One region of the Planococcus dechangensis genome, then DNA from elsewhere that is predicted to be linked to it. Evidence: riboswitches for the same ligand, from Rfam matches in the RefSeq annotation. Region 1 holds a riboswitch; the other holds the start of a gene.
What was found. A riboswitch is a leader RNA that binds a small molecule or an ion and turns the genes downstream of it on or off. The one in region 1 is predicted to bind FMN.
Positions count from the first base shown of each region.

Region 2: linked by a shared signal. The riboswitch ahead of ACFO5U_RS05840 (ECF transporter S component) and the one ahead of ribD (bifunctional diaminohydroxyphosphoribosylaminopyrimidine deaminase/5-amino-6-(5-phosphoribosylamino)uracil reductase RibD) in region 1 are both predicted to bind FMN.

Region 1 covers NZ_JBHSGL010000002.1:125,217-135,861, forward strand. Annotated here, with positions in the region: gene ACFO5U_RS01130 (bifunctional 3,4-dihydroxy-2-butanone-4-phosphate synthase/GTP cyclohydrolase II) at 1-253, opposite strand, end outside; gene ribE (riboflavin synthase) at 269-904, opposite strand; gene ribD (bifunctional diaminohydroxyphosphoribosylaminopyrimidine deaminase/5-amino-6-(5-phosphoribosylamino)uracil reductase RibD) at 910-1,995, opposite strand; FMN riboswitch at 2,093-2,223, opposite strand; FMN riboswitch at 2,331-2,461, opposite strand; gene ACFO5U_RS01145 (TIGR04104 family putative zinc finger protein) at 2,554-2,853, opposite strand; gene ACFO5U_RS01150 (ring-cleaving dioxygenase) at 3,000-3,983, opposite strand; gene ACFO5U_RS01155 (MarR family winged helix-turn-helix transcriptional regulator) at 3,980-4,459, opposite strand; gene ACFO5U_RS01160 (PaaI family thioesterase) at 4,607-5,005, opposite strand; gene ACFO5U_RS01165 (alpha/beta hydrolase) at 5,129-5,872, shown strand; gene ACFO5U_RS01170 (O-methyltransferase) at 5,948-6,580, opposite strand; gene ACFO5U_RS01175 (siderophore ABC transporter substrate-binding protein) at 6,638-7,594, opposite strand; gene ACFO5U_RS01180 (hypothetical protein) at 8,302-10,645, opposite strand, start outside.
Region 2 covers NZ_JBHSGL010000005.1:516,571-527,215, reverse strand. Annotated here, with positions in the region: gene ACFO5U_RS05870 (cytochrome c biogenesis ResB family protein) at 1-211, shown strand, start outside; gene ccsB (c-type cytochrome biogenesis protein CcsB) at 208-1,392, shown strand; gene ACFO5U_RS05860 (response regulator transcription factor) at 1,494-2,210, shown strand; gene ACFO5U_RS05855 (ATP-binding protein) at 2,203-3,981, shown strand; gene sigX (RNA polymerase sigma factor SigX) at 4,028-4,561, shown strand; gene ACFO5U_RS05845 (hypothetical protein) at 4,551-5,732, shown strand; FMN riboswitch at 5,809-5,942, shown strand; gene ACFO5U_RS05840 (ECF transporter S component) at 6,085-6,666, shown strand; gene ACFO5U_RS05835 (ferredoxin) at 6,711-6,962, opposite strand; gene ACFO5U_RS05830 (YpbB family protein) at 7,069-8,094, shown strand; gene ACFO5U_RS05825 (RecQ family ATP-dependent DNA helicase) at 8,091-9,518, shown strand; gene ACFO5U_RS05820 (LysM peptidoglycan-binding domain-containing protein) at 9,597-10,370, shown strand; gene ACFO5U_RS05815 (CBS domain-containing protein) at 10,432-10,645, shown strand, end outside.

The DNA.
Region 1 (10,645 bases):
TAAAAGCCGTTTCGTGATGGTCGGTATTATGGCTGACCATTTGGTCGAGTTTCAAGCGCAACGCAATATCTGGCGAGACCGGTGTGCAAATGAGGCCCTTGCCGTGAGTCGCCATGAAATTGATGTTTTCCGGTGTTGCATGTTCCGCGAGACAAACGAAATCTCCTTCGTTTTCCCGCGATTCATCATCAACCAAAATAATGATTTTTCCTGACTGCAAGTCTTTTACTGCTTCTTCGATTGAGTGTACCATCGGTTGTTTGCTCCTTTAAAATCCGTGACGCCGCAGATAATCGGCATTCATCGGTTGTTTTGGCGCGTGTTCCATAAAGCGCTGCACGTATTTTCCGAACATATCGGTTTCCAGATTGACCGAATCGCCAACCTTTTTTCCGCCTAAGGTCGTTTCTCCAGCCGTGTGAGGAATGAGCGATACCGTCAAATGGTTTTCACTCAGTTCAAAAATGGTCAAGCTAATGCCATCGACTGCCACCGAACCTTTGACGATAGACTGCGCAATGAGTTCGGCCGGCGCTGCAATGTCGATATACAGCGCATTCTCTTGAGGCCTTTTCCGCAGAATCTTTCCGACACCATCGACATGGCCCGCCACGAGATGGCCGCCGAATCGCCCATTTGCTGCCATCGCACGTTCTAAATTGACCGGACTCGAAGTGCCTAAAGAAGAAAGTGTAGTTCCATGATAAGTTTCAGGCATGACATCCACCGTAAAGCGGTCGCTTGCTAAAGATGTCACCGTCAAGCACACCCCTTCAACGGAAATGCTATCACCAATTTTTGTATCTTCTAGCACCACTTTTGCACGGATGGTCATTGCCATACTGGATGTGCTGCGCTTTGTGCCTGCGAGTTGTCCTTTTTCTTCGATAATCCCTGTAAACATCTGTGTCACTCCTTCAAAGTGGAAGTGATTTTCAAATCATGTCCGATCCGGTCCACACTCTTTGTTTCCAGCCGGATGCCGTTTTCTGCAGCACTGGTCTGCAGATTGCCAAATACTGAAACGGTTCCGGCGTCGCCGAGAATGATGGGGGCAATATAAGTAGCAATTTCGTCCACTTGCCCGCTTTTTAAAAATGCCGTATTGATTTTTTGTCCGCCTTCCACCAAGACAGACAAAACCTGGTGTTGCGCAAGCAATTCCAAAGCCGACACGATTTCAACGCGCGGGCCTTCCACTTGCAAAACCCTCACATGCTCGGGGAATTGCGCTGCACGATTTGGGATATCAGGATTCGAGCCGGTGATGATCCAAGTAGGGGCATCAGGCACTTGGATGATGTGGCTTTCTTGCGGAATCCGCAAATCGTGATCCAGCACCACGCGAATCGGTTGCTTTTTGGAGTCGCCGAACCGATTGGTTAAGCGTGGGTTGTCGAGCGCTACAGTTTGAGCGCCAACTAAAATGGCGTCGTGCAAAAAGCGCAGTTCGTGGACATCTTGACGAACGGCGTCGCCTGTAATCTTTTCGGAACGGCCGCCATGAGTCGCAATTTTTCCGTCCAATGTAATGGCATGTTTCAATGTGACAAAAGGTCGATTTTTTTGGATAAAGGTAAAAAACATCCGATTCAGTTCGAGCGCTTCAGCTTCGCAGACGCCGATTTCAACAGTAATCCCGGCAGATTCCAGCTTTCTGACGCCGTTGCCCGATACGAGCGGATTCGGATCGAGCACCGCAATGACGACGCGGCGAACTCCTGCACGGATGATTGCGTCCGCGCAAGGGCCAGTGCGCCCATGATGGCTGCACGGTTCTAATGTCACGTATACATCGGCGCCTTGCGCCGCACTGCCCGCCATACGGAGCGCATGGACTTCTGCATGGGCTTCGCCGGCTTTCAAATGGGCACCCATGCCAACGATGCGGCCATCTTTAACAATCACTGAACCAACAAGCGGATTGGGGGATGTTTGCCCAGCTGCTGTTCGCGCTAACCCTAATGCTTGTTTCATATACTGCTGTTCGTCCACCCAACCACACCTTTCACAAAAATAAAAACCCATTGATGGATCAATGGGTTAGAAGACAATTGGAAATAAAACTATAGTTGATACTATAATTCCCGTGTTCTTCCTTCTCCCATCCAGACTTTAACTGTCGGCTTTGGACTTGCACCAAATCCTGCCCCGAAAGGCTCACGGGCTTCGGATTGCTCCGTTACCGTCGATTGGGAATTTCACCCGACCCCGAAGGAATACTATTCAATTGATCATCCATAATATGCAAAAAAGGCCCCTTCCATTTTAGAAAGGGGCCTTGAAAGTGCATATCAAATAAGCCTTAGCGAATGCTATTAGGCTGCTTGACGGTTCTTCTCCCATCCAGACTTTAACTGTCGGCTTTGGACTTGCACCAAATCCTGCCCCGAAAGGCTCACGGGCTTCGGATTGCTCCGTTACCGTCGATTGGGAATTTCACCCGACCCCGAAGAACGCTATGAATGATTACCTGTAAGTTTAGCGCAAGGTCTAGGGGGCTGTCCAGAAAAGAATCTCATAATCAGTTTTCTTAGATCCATTGTTTGCGGTTTACCACATCGGGCCACGTTCATCTGTCAGCTCGATAAAGAAAGGGGATATGCCAAGAATGAACAAAAAAGATATTGCAAACAATGCAAGAGATGCAAATGGATCAATGCCGAAGGCGACTGAAATAAACATGATAAGCGGCGCCGCAAAGACGGATGTCCCGGTTTTTTTGCGGGCTGCAGCAGTCAAAAATTGCTCTTTCCGGCAATGGGGGCATCGCAAACTATCTCCGAGTGTAATCAAACGGCAGGCAGTTTGTCCCCATGTCCACTTTTTTCCGCAGTTTTGGCATTTCGGCATTGCACTTCTCCCCAATCGATTAGCTATATATACATACGCAGAACATGGGCTATAGTTCCCAAAATAGATCCATAATGTGAAATTTCTTACTATCTTCCGCATTGACAATAAAAATACGCGGCTCACTTGGGAGCCGCGCACACTGTTTATAAATATTCTTTTTCGATAGTTCGCGTGCTGCGCATTGTATCGATCGGCCGCACCATGCTTTCGATCTGCTCTCGCTTCGGCTCCAAAAACGGCGGCAAGGATAATTTTTCGCCAAGTGTTTCATACGGCTCATCCCCTAAAAATCCGGGCCCATCTGTGGCCCATTCAAATAACAATCCAGGAGCGACGCGCGCATATAAGGACTCGAAAAAGAAACGGTCGACATATCCGGAAGTTGAAAATCCGGTTTGTTCCATATGGCTGATCCATTCATTCAAAGCTTCTCGGTCAGCGACGCGGAATGCCGCGTGGTGAACCGTGCCGAACCCTTGTACACCAGATGGCAAAGCTGTATTGTGCTCCACGATGACTTGCGCGCCGTTTCCGCCTTCACCCATTTCGAATAGGTGAGTATCGCCCTCACTCGCGACTTCACGCATATGCATCGCCTGTTCTAGCACCTGTTTCAAATAATCGAACTGGCCGATGCGGATATGGATCGGCCCAAGACCTGTAATGGCGAACTCGAGCGGAACCGGTCCATCTTGCCACGGCGTCCCTGCTGCGACTCCTTTATTGTTTTCATCCGAAACAAGCATGTACTGCTGTTCGTCAAAATCCGAGAACGACAATGTCTTGACCCCGAACTGCTCGCGAATGGCATTATGCTGGACTTCGTATTTATCGAAACGCTTTTCCCAGTAGCTGAGCGCTTCGTCTGATGGCACTCGAAAAGCTGTTTTATAGATTTCATTCGTGCCGTGAGTTCCTTTTGGAATTCCTGGAAAATCGAAAAACGTCATATCCGTTCCGGCTGTTCCTTTATCATCGGCGAAAAACAGGTGATAGGTTTGGATATCATCCTGGTTCACCGTCTTTTTCACCAAACGCATACCCAAAACATACGTGAAAAATTCATAATTCTTTTCGGCGCTGCTAGTGATCGCCGTTACATGGTGGATTCCTTTCAACTCATTCATGCATAACGCTCCTTTTCTTCATTTTTCCTGCTTTCCGCACCGTCGCTTTCTTGTGCTTCGTAGCCTACTTTTTTCAGTTTCTGGATCAATTCTGCCACTTCATCTTCAGCAAGACTGGCAAACACTTTATTCATTTGCAGCTCATGCTCGGGAAAAATCCGGTCCATCAAGCTATGACCTTCTTTTGTTAAAAGCGCATATGTAACACGGCGGTCTTCTTTGCACGCTTCGCGCTCGACATAGCCTTTATGTTCAAGTTTATCGACCACATAGGTGATGCTGCTGCTTGCAATGAGTACTTTCTTACCGATAGCTTGGATTGGCTGGCGCCCTTGATGATACAGCAACTCGAGCACCGAAAATTCGGTGGCATTCAAACCGTAGCCAGCAACGTCGCGCTTGATGGCGTCGTGCACCGCATCGGCTGCCCGGATCAATACAGTGACAGCTTTTAAATTTTGATTTTGGAATATCATATCGTTCACCCCTTTACTTCGAATTAAAATATCTTTAATTAAAAGTAATTATATCAATCCTATATCCCCGGGTCAAGAATTCGAATTCCATATACATCCAAACAAAAATGCCTCTTCCCGCAATTTGCAGAAAAAAGCATCTTTTACTCATAATTTGAACGTGCCGGTGCTGTATGCCAGCAGTTCGTTTTCGTCGCTAAGCACACGCCCAGTCAGGATGACAGTGCTATTCGTCTGATGCAGCACTTGCGCGTGGAAGGTGGCGTTTCCTTCTGCCAGGCTCTTAACAAAACGAACTTCCATTTGGATGGTCGATACCGCATCACTTCCTAACGAACGTGAAGCCAGTCCCATGGCAATGTCCAGCCCCGACATGATGGCACCCCCATGCAGCATGTTTTGCATATTGTCGTTATCCGGTTTTCTCTTCAGACGCATGATGGCTTCTCCATACTCGACTTTATCGATTTCAAACCCAAGCAGCTGAAAATATTGGCCGCTTTCAAACTGCTCGATCAGTTGTGTGAACTCTTGAACTTGCTGCATGTGATTCCCTCCAGTTGTTTGCTTTCCACTATTATATCATTCTCTTTTTCAACCAAGTGCATTGGCAGGGTTTTCCTTATCGATAGCGAAATACTACAGAACTACCTTAAAGGAGGTTTTTTGATGATGTCCAATTTCGATGTACTGCCAGGCGCTGAACCATTTATCCAAGAGGGCGGAAAGGTCGGCGTTCTGGTCTCCCATGGGTTTACCGGCACGACACAAAGCATGCGGCCCTTGGCAGAAGCTTTTGCGAAAGAAGGCTATAGCGTCTATGCTCCGCGCCTGAAGGGACATGGCACGCATTACGAAGATATGGAACAGACCCGTTATCAAGACTGGATCGCTTCTGTCGAAGAAGCATATGCCTGGCTAAGTGAGCGCTGCGACAAGATTTTCATGGCCGGCTTGTCGATGGGCGGAACACTTGCGCTTTATATGGCTGCGAACCATCCTGAAATCCGTGCGATTTCCTTGATCAATGCCGCAGTCGAAGTCCCGGCAATGGAAGGCGTGAAAGACTTGCAGGACGTGCGCTTTTTGGATGCCATCGGTTCCGATATTAAAAAACCCGGCATCGTCGAACTGGCTTATGAGAAAACTCCGGTCGCTTCAGTGAAGGAAATTTTGAACTTTATGGAATTAACCCATAAAAGTTTAAATGCCATTCATTGCCCTGCGCTCATTTTGTTCTCGCCTGAAGATCATGTCGTCCCGCCCAATAATTCACAAATTATTTTTGATCACATTTCGTCCGACGAAAAAAACATTATCGAATTGCCAGACAGCTACCACGTAGCGACACTTGACCATGATCAGCAACGGATCATCGACGAAACACTGGCATTTTTCCATAAATTCGAATGAGCTATATAGTTGTATAAAACTGTACAAGAACTGCAAAAGGACGAACTGCACATTGGCGGTTCGTCCTTTTGTTCTTTATTTCACTGTTGCCACAAGGAGCCCATCGCCGATCGGCAATAAAATCGATTCCATTTGCGGATGGTTTGCTGCTGCTTGATTGAACTTCTTCATGGTTTCCGTATGCTGGTTGCCACTACCCTGATCCGCGACAGTGCCCCGAGCCAGTACATTGTCCGCCACAATGAGCGCACCACTTTGAGCCAATTCCAGGCAGGCGTTTAAATAGTTTTCATAGTTTTCTTTATCGGCGTCAATGAAAAAGAAGTCGAACGTCCGGCCGTCTTGTTTCAGCCTTTCGAGACTTTCCAGTGCAGGGCCTGTCATATAATCCACCCTTTCGCCAAATCCAGCTTGTGTAAGGTGTGCTTTGGCCAGTTCAGCATAATCCTGCTCCAACTCCAAGGACGTCAAATGACCGTTCTTACCAAATCCCCGCGCTAAACAAATGCCGCTATAGCCGCCAAGAGCACCAATTTCCAATACCTCCTCCGCTTCAGATATCGCAACCAGCATGGTCAGCAACTTCCCCGAAGACGGAGACACAGAAATTGGCTGCATCCCTTTTTCGTCAATCGTTTTGAGTACATCCATCAGCAATTCGTCCTGTCCTGCAAATAAGCTGTCGATATACGCATTGATTTCCTTCATTCCGATTTCCCTCCTACGTTTAATGAAAAACCTCCGGCGATGCCGGAAGTTGATCGATTAAAGTGCAGATTCGATGGCCGTCACCATTTCGCTGACAGATTGCAATCCACCGCCTGATAGGTACCAATAGTCTGGATCCAAATAGATGATTTTTTCGTTTTTGTAAGCATTGGTTTTTTGCACCAATTCATTTTCTAATGTATCGCTCGCGCTTGCATCATTTCCGACAGCTGCGTTGCGGTCCACCACAAACATCATATCCGGGTTTGTGTCGAGGATGTATTCATACGAAATGCTTTGTCCATGAGTCGACAATTCAATGCCTTCATCAGCTTGTTTTACGCCGAACACATCATGAATGATGCCGAAGCGTGAAGCTGCTCCGTATGCACTTACTTTTCCTTCATTCGCCAAGACGATCAAGCCTTTGCCTTCAGTCGTTTTAGTTTTCGCTTGGACGCCTTCGATTTGTTCGTTGATGGCTGCGAGCGCTTCTTCCACTTGCGCTTCTTCGCCGAAGATTTCTCCGACCGTTGTCATGTTAGTAGTGAATGAATTCATGTAGTCGCTTGTGTCTACACCCAAATGTATAGTCGGTGCGATATCGTTGAATTCGTTATACATTTCTGCCTGGCGTCCGGAAATGATGATCAAGTCAGGGTCCATCGCATGAATGGTTTCAAAGTCTGCTTCTTTTAATGTGCCGACATTCTCGTACTTGTCAGCGTCTTCGAATTTTTCCAAGTAAGACGGAACGTTTCCTTGAGGTACGCCAACAATTGATTCGACGCCCAATTTATCCAGTGTATCCAAAATACCGAAGTCAAAGACAACTACCTTCTGAGGGTTTTTCGGGACTTCTGTTTCACCAAGTTCATGTGTTACCGTCATCGTTTCTGCTTCTGTTGTTTGCGCTTCTGCCGTTTGGCTATCTGTTGATTCTTCAGCTGAGCCACACGCCGCCAATACCGCCAATATTATGAGAAGTACGCTTGCGAATATCCATTTCTTCATTTTTTCCGTCTCCTTTTCTGGTAAAGAAATTATTTGAATGTGCTTATGTAGTAGCTATATGTGTTTTCCGCGCCTGCCTTACCCAATTCCAATAAATCGCTCCTCTCGAAAACCTTAATGATACTGATAATCATTATCACTTGCCTGCATTTATTAGTATAGCAGAATAAAATTCGCTTTCAAGCTCTAATTGAGAATTATTTTCAATTGTTTTTCGGTGCTCGTGTGTTGTTTTATTTTCCATAATGGGAATCGCTTTCCTAGTGGAGAATCAGAAAGCAGTGAGTAGAATTTTTTTGCGGACATTTGCAGCTGTTTGTCCATGGCATCGCCACCGGGTTCGCCGCCTTGCTTGGTTATGGCCTTACGCAATAAGCCGAGAAAACCACTTGTCTTCTTGCTTCGGCTCACCCGTATACGCTAGGCAGCTGTTGGATTTCATTGTTTGGTGTGATGAACATTTTTTAATGCTTCTGTTGGTTTCGTCCGCTGGAGGGGAAATCGCTTCCCTAGTGGAGATTGCGGTATATAGGCATCCGATTTAATTAGCGAGTTCAGAGAGTTATTTTCTAATCTCTTACTACGAGGAACGCAGCATACAAAAATTGGCTGGCATGTGCCCGGTGTAATACCGGACGCATACCAGCCAATCAGCTGCATAAACCAACATTCTAACTTTAAGGGATCATTCCCTTATAGATCTTTTTCTATTCAACTTTTCCGAATGTTTCCTGCAAAATATAATACGATTCTTTGAGTCGTTCTTCTGATAGCGGCATTCCCCATGGTTCCCATGAATACATTTTGCTGTCAGACAAGCCAAGGGACTCCAATTCTTGCCCTTCACCTAGCACCGCCGCTGCCTTGATGCCATCGACCGTTACGCTTGCTTCGATGCCGTCTTTTTGCAAATCACCGGTGAACTCTTTTTTCGCCGGGTCTTTGGAATTCAACAGCATCCACGGTATGCGGATTTCCAGTATGCCGGTGTCCTCTGAATAATAATAGTCATTCAATGAATCGTATTCAGCATGCTCCGGATTGGCCATCCCAAAGCGCATCTCCCCTGTTTCGTAATACTCAAACGGATATACTTCCCCCGTATCCGGCCGCGTGAATTCTTTGTTCAGCGCCAAGCGCATCGGATGGAAGGTGTCTTCAATATCCTTTTCTTCCGGAATCATCTTCAACCGTTCATGATAATCATAATAGAAAGTATCGTAATCACCCGCAACCCGCAATGCGGCTTGTTCCCCGTCAATCGACAACTCGAAATCGGCCAGGAACTCATCCTCAATTTCAATGCCAGCGTCGTTGCGGATACTAAAGTAGAGGCGCAACTCGTCTTGCCCCCACCATTCTTTTGTTGGGTCGAAATCGGCTTTTACGTACACATAGCGTTCATCTGAATCCATCGACAATGTACGCAAGGCACCATCTGTTTTTTCATAAAGGATGGATTCTTCTTGCCAATCGTCTTCGCCATCGACTTTTACTTTGTGGCGATCAAAGCTCAGCAAACCGAATTGCTGTTCATTGGTCTGGGCATTGGACCAGAACGGGCGCTCATCGGGGTTGTCGTAATCCATCGTGTTCCATGTTCTCTTGAACCACTCGTCTTGCCACGTGAAGACCAAACCGCCAAGCAACTCTTCTTCGAGGATATCTTCATACAAATGGCTGACGATTTCTCCCTGTTCACTTTCAGAAATAAAGCCTTGATTCCAGCCGAACGGATTTTTGTGGGTCATGCCGCGCGAACCTGGAATACCGAACTCCGCAATGAGCAACGGCATGTCATGCGACTCATTCAAATCCCTTAAATAGCCGGCGTAATTATTCGGTTTGCCCCGGTGATCGATAAACTCCGTGTAGTTTTCCTCCAAGTTGAGAAAATCCGGATAATACGGATAGACGTGATACGAAGCAAACATGCCGACTTCTTCAAATTCGCCTTTGGTATGGATATGATTCGGGTCGACCGTCGCCATATCTTCCTGGTTACTCGGCTCCGCGGGTTGGTCGAGGTTATCGGTCGTTACCCAATTTGTAAAACTCAAAGGACGCATGCTTTCATACGCATCGACTTCGTATTCTGCCAAGACGTCGAATTGCTCCGCAAGCCAGTGCTCCATCGGATTGGCATCTTCCGTTTCGATAAAACGGCCGCTATAGTCACCGAGATCCGGATATTTTTTGTCCATCTCGGCAACGGTAAGTGGATACCACTCGATGCCAATCATCCAGCCAATGACATAATCGGAAATATCCGCTTTGTAATTGCCGAACGCGTGCCCAGGCTCTTGCTCGACTTGCGCATCGCCATGGACAGCATCGACCACTGTTTTCATTTCCTGTTGGAAGCGCTCCGTAATTTCCGGGGTGAACGCGTCCAAAGTTTCTTCGAGAGGCCCTTCATCGATCCACACGCCATGAAACAAATAAAGCGGTGTGTCCGCGTTTTTATTGTACTGGGCAAATGCTTCATAAAAAGCTGGCGGATGAAGCGTATAGACACGGATTGCATTGGCGTTCATCTCGCCGATTGCTTCAAACCAGCGGTCATATTCTTCGCGTGTGATCGCCGCTTCACCTGGGAATGTACCCGGTTTTGCCATGCCCATATTGACACCTTTGATGGTGAATTCTCTCCATTCGCCGTCCTCGAATACTTCGTATTGCTCACCGGCTATGCGCGCAGGGTAAGTAAGGCCCTCCTTTTCGGCGGCAGTGGACGCCTGCTCAACCGGCGCTAATTCTTTTTCTTCCGTACCGGCGAGTATGGACTGCATCATCGGCACGTAAGTTTTCCAGTAAAAATGGTCGGTGCCTGAAAAAGCATCCAATGACAATAGCGACCGCAATTTCGCCAGCCCGCTGTATTGATAAACTGCCGGCACATCTTCTACGTCGACAAAATCACCAGCAAAATAATACACTTGCGCATCGTTGACGGTTCTATGGACAACTGCTGGAAAACTGGACGGAATGCCATACTCAGATAACAAAGCCTGCCCTTTGTCCGCAAGCTGCCACTCGTATTCAGCCAGC
Region 2 (10,645 bases), on a different contig from region 1:
CGCACAAGGAATGTATTTCAACCACCGTCGCTTCTGGATTCAGCAGCAGCCGGATGGCAGCATCCTGCTTGCAGGACATACGAACAAGAACTGGTTCGGCTTGAAGAAAGATTTGGATCAAGTAAATGAGCACGCTTCTCTTCCAGCTTATCGCGATCAGCAGGAAGATTTGGAAGCACAGGAGAAAAGGGAAGGTGAACAAACGACATGACGTTAGCCGATATTAGCTCCAATTTATTATACGTAGCGTTTATCGCTTATTTGCTAGCAACTTTTGTTTTCGGAGGAGCGGTCAAAGGCAATAAAGAAGGCTCCTTCAAATCAGAGCAGCGTTGGGGCAAAGTGGCCATCACTATTACAGTCATCGGCTTCCTTTCGCAATTGGGTTATTTCATTACACGCTGGATCGTGACAGGGCATGCCCCTGTCAGTAATATGTTTGAATTCACCACAGCTTTCGGCATGACGCTTGTCGGCGGGTTCATCATTTTGTATACGCTATATAAAACAGCGGTACTCGGCATGATCGTTTTGCCGATTGCGCTATTGATCATTGCTTATGCAAGCATGTTCCCGAGCGAAGTGAGTCCATTAATTCCGGCGCTTCAAACCAACTGGCTGGCGATTCACGTCATTACCGTCGTCATCGCAGAAGGGATTCTGGCGATCAGTGCAGCTGCGGGCTTGATTTACTTGCTTAAAGTTGTCGATCAAAAGAAAAAGTCGAAACAGCGCTTTTGGCTTGAAGCTATCATGTACTCGCTCGTCCTAGTGCTCGGCTTTGTCGTGACCAGCACATTTTTCACTTTGACAAATTATGAAGCGGATTTCGCTTATGTCAACAAAGATGAACAGGCTTCGCAAATCACTTATAACATGCCGGCGATTTTCGGCATGAACGATTATGAGGCACTTTCTGATGGAGCATTTACACCGCTAGTGGAAATGCCTCCGATTATTCACGCCGGTAAACTGACGACCGTTTTCTGGTCTGTACTGGTCGGCTCAGTAATGTATTTATTGATTCGATTGATTTTCCGCAAACGGATTTCCGCGATGCTGCAGCCATTTACGAAAAATGTCAATTTGCAGTTGATGGATGAAATCAATTACCGGTCAATCATCATCGGCTTTCCGATCTTCTCGCTCGGTGCGTTGATCTTCGCCATGATTTGGGCGCAAATCGCGTGGTCGCGCTTCTGGGGCTGGGACCCGAAAGAAGTATGGGCACTGGTTACATTTTTGTTCTATGCCGCTTATTTGCACTTGCGGCTCGGCAGAGGGTGGGCAGGCGAAAAATCTGCTTGGCTTGCGGTAATCGGATTCGCCATCATCATGTTCAATCTGGTGGCGGTTAACTTGATTATTGCAGGACTTCACTCGTACGCTTGACGAAAAAAGCCTTTTCCTTCATTGGAAAAGGCTTTTCGTTTATTTTTGGAACCCTTATCGGTACAATGAAACTTATAGAGATGAAAGTTGGAGGGATTAGGATGTCTGAAGAAATTACAATTCTCGTAGTGGACGACGAAGAAAGAATCCGCCGCTTATTGAAAATGTATTTAGAGCGTGAAGGATATATGGTAGAAGAAGCAGAAAATGGTGTCGAAGCAATGGAGAAAGCTTTAGAAACCGATTACCATTGCATCTTGCTCGATTTGATGATGCCTGAGAAAAATGGCATAGAAGTCGCGACAGAACTACGAGAAACAAAAATGACGCCAATCATCATGCTGACTGCAAAAGGGGAAGAAGCCAACCGTGTGGAAGGCTTTGAATCCGGTGCGGATGATTATATCGTCAAACCGTTCAGCCCGCGCGAAGTGGTGTTGAGAGTCAAAGCGATCTTGCGCCGATCATCGGCGTATTCACCGACGACAAACTCGAGCGTTTCGAAAGATTTGGTTGTCTTTCCTCATTTGACGATCGACCACGATGCGCATCGCGTAACGGCAGACGGCGTCGAAGTGAATTTGACGCCAAAAGAATACGAACTTTTATATTTTCTGGCAAAATCGCCGGACAAAGTGTTCGACCGGGAGCATTTGCTGAAAGAAGTATGGCATTACGACTTTTTTGGAGACCTGCGCACTGTCGATACGCACGTGAAGCGTTTGCGCGAAAAGTTGAACCGTGTCTCCGAATCCGCCGCCAAGATGATCGTCACCGTATGGGGCGTCGGATACAAATTCGAGGTCGGCAATGAATAGAATATGGAATAGCATCGTCGGGAAGCTGTGGGTAACCATTTTGCTTCTCGTTTCCTTTGTCCTGTTTATTGTAACTGTTCTACTGTTGGAGTTCCTCGGCAATTTCCATAGTGAAACCGTCGAAGAAACGCTGCATAACGAAGCGAATATGATTGCACGGATTTTTAATGACCATGAGGGAGAAAGCACACTTTCAATTGTCGGCGAAGTATTGGGGGACGAAACCAATGCCGTCATCGCGGAAGAGCCTGGCTCTATTTCTTACTTTCTGCATGACGGATTGAATGGTGAAGAAATAAGGGAAAAGATCATCAGCGAGCCCGAATTCCAAAGCGTCTTCGAAAGCGATCAGCCTGTGACCAAAGAAATGCTGTTGCCGTCTCTGACCGAATCAGACCGCATGGAATCGTATATCGTCATGGCGTCGCCATTGCAAACGAATGACGAACTGCACGGTACAGTATTCATCTATCAATCTTTGGAAGTAATGGACCGGACAGCGGAGCGGACGACCAATATCGTCTTTCTTTCCGCATTTCTCGCTTTGCTATTGACGACGATTTTCGCCTTTTTCCTATCGACACGCATCACCTCTCCACTCCGCAATATGCGTGAAGGGGCCTTTGAACTTGCCAAAGGCAATTTTGATACAAAAGTGAAAGTTTCATCAGGGGATGAAATCGGCCAATTGGCGATTGCCTTCAACCAGATGGGCCGGCAATTGAAAGATCACGTGGAAGTCATCAATCAGGAAAAAGAACAATTATCGAGTATCTTGACGTCGATGGCAGATGCGGTCATTACATTTAACCAAGACAAAACGGTCTTGCTGAGCAATCCGCCTGCTGACAAATTAATGTACCAATGGCTTCAAAAAGGCGGCAATGCGGATGTAAATACTTTGCCGCCGGAAATGCTGCATATGTTGGATCATGTGTTGACGTTTCAAGAGGAAATAGAAGAAGAACTGGAAATTGAAGGAGCCTATTATGCCATTAATTTTAGTCCATTGTACAGTGGCCAGAGCGTGCGCGGAGCAGTAGCGGTGCTTCACAATATGACCGAACAGCACCGTCTGGAAAAATTGCGGGAAGATTTCATTGCGAACGTTTCCCACGAACTACGTACGCCGATTGCGATGCTTCAAGGCTATAGTGAAGCGCTACTCGATGACGTCGGGGCGAGTGATGAAGAACGCGATGAAATGACCAAGATCATCTATGAGGAATCTCAGCGCATGGGGCGCTTGGTGACGGATTTATTGAATTTGGCGCGCATGGAATCCGGCCATATGAGACTTTACAAACAGCTTGTTCAATTCAATACCGTTATCGAACGCATGACCAATAAATTCGCGCAAGCTGCCAAAGAAAACGGCATTGCCTTGAGCTTTACGACAAATCTTGACGATTGGACAGCTGCCGATTTGGATGAAGACCGCATCGAACAAGTGATGACCAATTTGATCGATAATGCACTTCGCCATACGCCGCAAGGAGGGCAAGTGTATGTGCATGTCGAACAAACTGGAGACTACGCAAAAGTATCGGTCAACGATACTGGAGCAGGCATCTCTCAAGAAGACTTGGCATTCGTCTTCGAGCGTTTCTATAAAGCGGACAAAGCGCGAACACTTGGCAAAGGCGGTACTGGACTTGGCTTGGCGATTGCCAGCAATATCATTAAAGCGCACGCTGGAGACATACACGTTGAAAGCACACTCGGCAAAGGCACTTCCTTTATCTTCACACTGCCGATTATGAAGATGTAACTTTTTTGGCAAGTCGACGACTAATCCAAGGAACGGGGGGAGTTACGTGAATGACTCCGTGTTTCACCGGCTATACGACGAGTATCATCAAGACGTTTTTCAATTTCTCGTTTATTTGGTCAAGGATAGGCATTTGGCAGAGGATTTGATGCATGAAGTTTATGTGCGGGTATTCCGCGCATACGATCGTTTCCAAGGGAAAAGTTCAGAGAAGACATGGCTTTTCTCGATTGCGAAAAATGTGGCCATCGACCATTTCCGGAAAATGGCAGTGCGGAAAAAGCATTCAATGGATTTCTTTGATTGGGAAACCCAGCAATTGGTATCTTCCGAACGCATTCCGGAAGAAGTTTCCATGCTTAATGAGGACAAAATCCGTCTATATCAAATGCTTGATTTGTGTACAGGTGACCAAAAGCTGGTCATCATCATGCGTTATTTCCAAGACCTTTCCATCGCTGAAACAGCCGAAGTCCTGGGGTGGTCGGAAGGGAAAGTCAAAACGACCCAGCACCGTGCAATCCGGTCCCTCCGTCAAAAATTAAGCGTCGCAGAAGGGGGAGGAGAATATGCCGAATGACAAATGGAACGATGAAGAAATCGAAAATTTGTTGCGGGATTTCCCCGAAATCAAAGATCAACGGCCAAAAGCCGAAGTGTATAAACAATTAATTCAAGATAAGCCTACAACAAAGCAGCCGAAACGTTGGCTGCCTCTGCTAGTAGCCATCGTGGCATTTTTCAGCATCAGCGTTTTGGTCGTCTCCTTATTGCAGCAAAATGGAACCGACTCATCTGTCGCGGATCCATCCGGTAAAGATGAGCAGTCTATGATGACTATAGACCAGGCAGATCAGGAAGAAGCTGTTGAACAACAAACCCAACCAGATGAAACGGCTGAGCCTGAAGGGGAATCGGCAGCTACATCTTTTGAAAACGAAGCACTGCGTACGGCGGTGTATGAAAGCGACTTGAGTGATCATCAATTGTTCCGCATAGGCCTCACGCATCTTGCGTACGTCGTGCCGGTAAGCTTCATGATTTCAAATGAACAAGCGAATGGAGCTGAAAGTTCTGTCGAATTGTATGAACAGTTTGCAGAGCAAGTCGACGAAGTAGGATTGGGCTTTGATGACTATCATCCATTTGCAGGCTATTTCGAGCAGGGCAATGAGCGGCTCAATCATTATCTGCCAAATGATCACCCATATGATGAAGGGTCCGCTTCTACGCTATTGTATTTATCGAGTCTTGAAGAAACCTTTATGGATCAACAGGAGATCCGCATTCTGAACGACCAAGGCGAAGCGGCAGAGTTTTCACACCTCGGTGTTGCGGGTCCTGTAGTTCCGGATGAACAAGGGCAAAGCTTCTATGTGCTCAGTTCTGCAAAAGAGGCTTATTTAGCGCCTGCCTACGGAATGTCGGAAGCACAACCTCAAGAAGCGCTGATGTCCTTGAAAATCTCGCCGAATGATGATTATTCAAGCCCGATACCTGTACACATCAATTATGCAGCAGAACAGCAAGACGACGCTGTCGCGATCGAATTCGATGAGCCGCTCGATTTGTTGTCGCTCGATGAGCAAGAGGCGATGACAATGATCGAGAGCATGGCTTTGACCGCAGCATCTTACGGCGTTTCACTTCAGTTCGAAAACATCGTCCAAGACCAATGGGGTGGATTTGATTTCGCAGGACCGATTGAATTGCCGGTCTCTGCAAACCGTATGGATTGGCCACAAAAATAAAATGGCAGCAATGTAAGCAGGAAGGTTTACATTGTTGTCATTTTTTTATAAGATTAACTTGTATAAAAAAATATCGATTCATCTTCGGGGCAGGGTGCAATTCCCTACCGGCGGTAATTGGACAATGGTCCATCAGCCCGCGAGCCGTAAAACGCAGGATTTGGTGAAATTCCAAAGCCGACAGTATAGTCTGGATGGGAGAAGGTGAAGGTACGGACGTATGCCGTTTATATTTAAGCGGACCGTTTATTTGGTGTGCCTATTCTCCCTTAAGTGCTTTGCTTAAGGGATTTTTTGCGGCAATATGCGTCCGAACCTTTCTTCTGGTGAATCACGACAAGGAGAGAGGATTATGAAGAACAAGAAATTGCAATCGATGATTGTCGTCGGTATGCTGAGCAGCATCTCTTTCGTATTGATGCTATTCAATTTTCCGCTGCCGGCTTTGCCCGCATTTTTGAAAGTGGATTTCAGTGACGTCCCTGCACTTATCGCAGCCATTACGATGGGGCCAGTCGCCGGAGTGCTTGTCGCATTCTTTAAAAACGTACTGGATTGGATTTTTTCCGGAAGCCCTACAGGTGTACCTGTAGGCCATATGGCGAACTTCGCTACAAGCCTATTGTTCATTTTGCCGGTTTATGCAGTTTACCGGAAGGTTTCGACTAAAAAAGGCATTGCATTCGGCTTGGTGATCGGCACACTTTCGATGGCTATCGGAATGAGCGTGCTCAACTATTTCGTATTCTTGCCAATGTATACGTACTTCCTTAATATGCCTGCCCAGACGGGAAATGTGCTGTACACGACGATTGTGCTCGGTATTTTGCCGTTCAACTTGATCAAAGGCTTGGCGCTCACAACGGTCGTCCTGCTGATCTTCGGCAGTATGCATACATGGATCGAAAAGCAGCGTTCCTATTATTTATCATAAAAAAGAAGCGGCCGGAAGAGTAATCTTCCAGCCGCTTTTTATATTCAATCTTCGTATTTTAATGGATTGCCATCAAAAGACTCGTCTGCAACTTTAATGGAATCGGTTGGACACCCTTCAAATGCGTCTTCCATATCCTCTAGCAGCTCATCTGGTACTTGTTCAGTCCCCATGTTATCATCAAGAATAACGAAAGCGATGCCCTCATCATCATAATCATAAATGTCTGGTGCTGCTGCTCCACATGCGCCACAAGCGATGCACGTATCCTTATCAACAATGGTATATTTAGCCATTCCAGTTCCTCTCCTTTATCTCCGAACAAGTTCAGTTATACTATCGTTTTTATTCTATAGATGTTCCTTGTGTTTTTCAACCCAAAACCGCCGGGAGGTTATATCATTGCGATTTGATGAAGTCGTTTTAGCCATAATGAAAGCGGTAGACGGTCAGCGGACCATTTCTTCCCCTTATCATTTAATTAAAGGAAAAAAGTCAGGACAAACCATTCAAGATATCGGCTATTTTAATTTGCATCCGTTTTTTGGAGTGCTGCCGAAATTGGATAAGTCCGATTATCTAGCTTCAGTATCAAGGCTCCAGTCAGCCGGTTTGCTTGAGGTAGGCGATGAGCAAGTGCGTCTTACGTCCCGAGCAGTGGAATTGCCTTTGCCGGAGACGGCTCTTAACGGTTGGAAGTATAGAGGGAATGAAAGTCGTTTTTTTGCCCGCTTGTCGCTGGTTGTTCAAACGATGTCTTGTTTTATGCAAAATCAAACACGCTTTGATCCGGTCGTTGCCGATGAAACCGTTCAAACGTGGGTGAGAAGTTATTTACAGCGCATCCGCTTCCGCGACACAGATGTCCAGCATGCATTCAAAGAGCAGCTCGAGAATTCACTGCAAGTCGTTGAGGCAGAATCTTGGCAAAAGGACATCATCATAGAGCGGCTATCGGGCTTCAATATCGGCGGCCTTACATGGGATCAAATAGCCATGAGGCGACAAATTTTGCCGATTGATGCAAAAATAGCGGCTGTCGAAGTGATGCATGCCTGGCTGGATGTTATAGAAGAAATACGGCCTGCGTTATTATTGGCAATGCTCGAGGACATCGTTCAGCAGTCCGCTTTAACGGAATCGGCAAAACGAACTCAAAGTTTATTTGACCGCGGCTTTTCGCTTGAGCAAATAGCGGAACTGCGACAGTTGAAAACGAGTACCATTGAAGATCATTTTGTGGAATTGGCGATGAACGATCGTGCTTTTCTTTATACGCCCTTTATGGATAGGGCTGTTTATAAAAAAATCAACGAAATTAGCGCAGAGTTGAAGACGATGCGCTTACGCGATATTAAAGAGCACTTGCCGGAAGCGAGCTATTTCCAAATTCGTTTGGCGCTGGCGATGCGGGGGGCGGGAAAATGAAATTAGATCAGCTGTTATACGAATCATACGGGTTTGCAGAATTCCGGCCAGGCCAAAAAGAAGTGATTGAGCAAGTGCTTTCCGGTCGCGACGTATTGGCCTTACTGCCAACTGGCATGGGCAAATCCATGTGCTATCAGTTGCCGGGGAAAGTGCTCCCAGGTGCAGTTGTCATTGTTTCGCCGCTATTATCGCTTATGCAGGACCAAGTCGCACAATTGAAAAAAATGGGAGAAAAATCAGTTATAGCAATCAATTCATTTATGCAGCCGGATGAACGGGAGCGCGTTTGGAAAATGCTTGATCAATACCGTTTTATTTTCATCGCGCCGGAAATGCTTGTCCAACCCTATGTGCTTGGTAAATTGAAAGGAATCGGCATCTCATTGCTCGTTGCCGATGAAGCCCATTGCATATCCCAATGGGGCTTTGATTTCCGTCCCGATTATTTGCGGATTTCAGAAGTATTGCCTGCACTGGGCAATCCCCAGACCTTGGCATTGACCGCGACAGCTACCGATAAAGTGACCGATGAGATTCAGCGCTATTTGAAACTAAATGATCCGTTCATATACGTCCATCCGATGGACAGGCCAAATATCAGCTACAACATTCGGAAATTCAGCGATGAAAAAGAAAAGCTAGAGCAATTGCTTACAATGGTAAAAAACTACGGCGGACCAGGAATCATCTATGCAGGTACGCGAAAAAAAGCGCAGGAACTAGCGGGCCGTCTGTTGGAGCAGAACATACAAGCCGCTTTTTATCATGGCGGAATGGAACAACAAGACCGCATTTTTGTGCAGCAGCAATTCCAAAACAAAGAATTGGAATGGGTTTGTGCCACCAATGCATTTGGCATGGGCGTCCACATACCGGATATTCGTCAAGTTATACATTATCAGCTGCCGTCTTCCATAGAAGGCTATGTACAAGAAATTGGAAGAGCAGGACGCGACGGTAACCCATCGCTTGCAACTTTGCTTTACGTGGACGGAGACGAGCGGCTTGTCGAAAGTTTGGTACTGGATGATTTGCCCGAACGCCATGAAGTCGAACTGATTTATAGTGCCGGAGCGGAAGCGAAACAACTGGTCGATCAAGGCTTAGTGAGGGAAACGGCTTACCGCATCCTCATTTATTGGCGAGAACGAATTTCTATGGAAGGCACTTTGAACCAGATGGAGCTTTTGAAAAAAGAAAAGCTGCGCCAAGCGAATACAATCCGTCAATTGGTTCATTGCCAGGGCTGTATACGCATGTTTATCAGTGCTAGCTTTGATCAGGAAACCCCTGTCGTGCCGCATAGTTGCTGCAGTTTCCACGGAATTGATTACGACTTGTTCAAAGCGAATAGCCAGAAACCAACAGCCAATTCCATGTCGTCTTGGCAAGAGCGTCTAAAGGCCATTCTCCCTATATGAAATTTATATTCTAATATTTACAAATAAGTCTTTTTTCGTCATAATAGATATATTAGTACAGATAGGGGTAGTCGTGAAATGGGAAACGATAAATATCGTGAATCGATGGAGAAAAATCGTCAGGAATTGTCGCAGGAACGAATGGCAGAATTGTCGCGGCGTTCACGCCAAGCACCTAAAGCCAATAGTAGGGGCTTGCTGTTGCCGTCCTTGTTTTTCATCTTTATTTTGATTCCGGTTACTTTATTGATTTATGTTGCGTTCTATTACGAACCGGATGACACCTTAACCGCCAAAACCACCGAAAATCAAGTCAGTTTTGAATTGAATTCCCAAACTCCAGCTAGCGGCACCGTGCTAGCAGCTTCCGAAGATTCAACAGAAGACGAAAGAGAATTCAAAGCGCAACAAGCTGCTGAACAAAAAGAATTAAAAGCAAAAGCCCGTGAACGCGAAGCAAAAGCCGCGGAAGAAGAAAAACAACAAGCGGCAGCGAAAGCAAAGGCGGAAGCAGATAAGAAAGCTCAAGAAAGTGCAGCCGCCGAACAAAAAGCGCGTGAAGAAGCTGAAGCACAGGAACAGGCGAAAGCACTGGCTCAACAGCAAGCTGAAGAGAAAAAACGAGCAGAAGCTGAACAAAAAACAGAAGCTGAACAAAAAACAGAAACAGAGCAAGAAACGCCAACAGCTGGCGGCAAAACGATTGTCGTTCAGTCGAGTGAGACGCTTTACCGCATTGCGGTCAATAATTACGGCGCGAGCGGAGCAGCAGCAGCAGTCGAGAAAATTAAACAAGCGAACGGATTGGGATCTAATAATATTAGCCCGGGACAAACATTGATTTTGCCGTAAGGCGAGATTAAATGCCGCCTGATAGGGAAAAGAGACAGTAGAAAGTTAAAGAGGTGAGCAGATGTTTGTTAAGAGTGCATTAGTTAAAAAGGAAAAATGTTATATCGTCCGCCCAGAAGATACAATGGAGAAAGGGCTCGAGCTGTTGGAGCAGCATTCAGTAGATGCACTCCCAGTCGTTGAAGGAGAAGAATTTAAGGGTATTTTCACTTGGTACCATGCGTATCGCGCTTTCTTCTATTCGAATGCGAACAAGGATGAATATATCCGTTCCA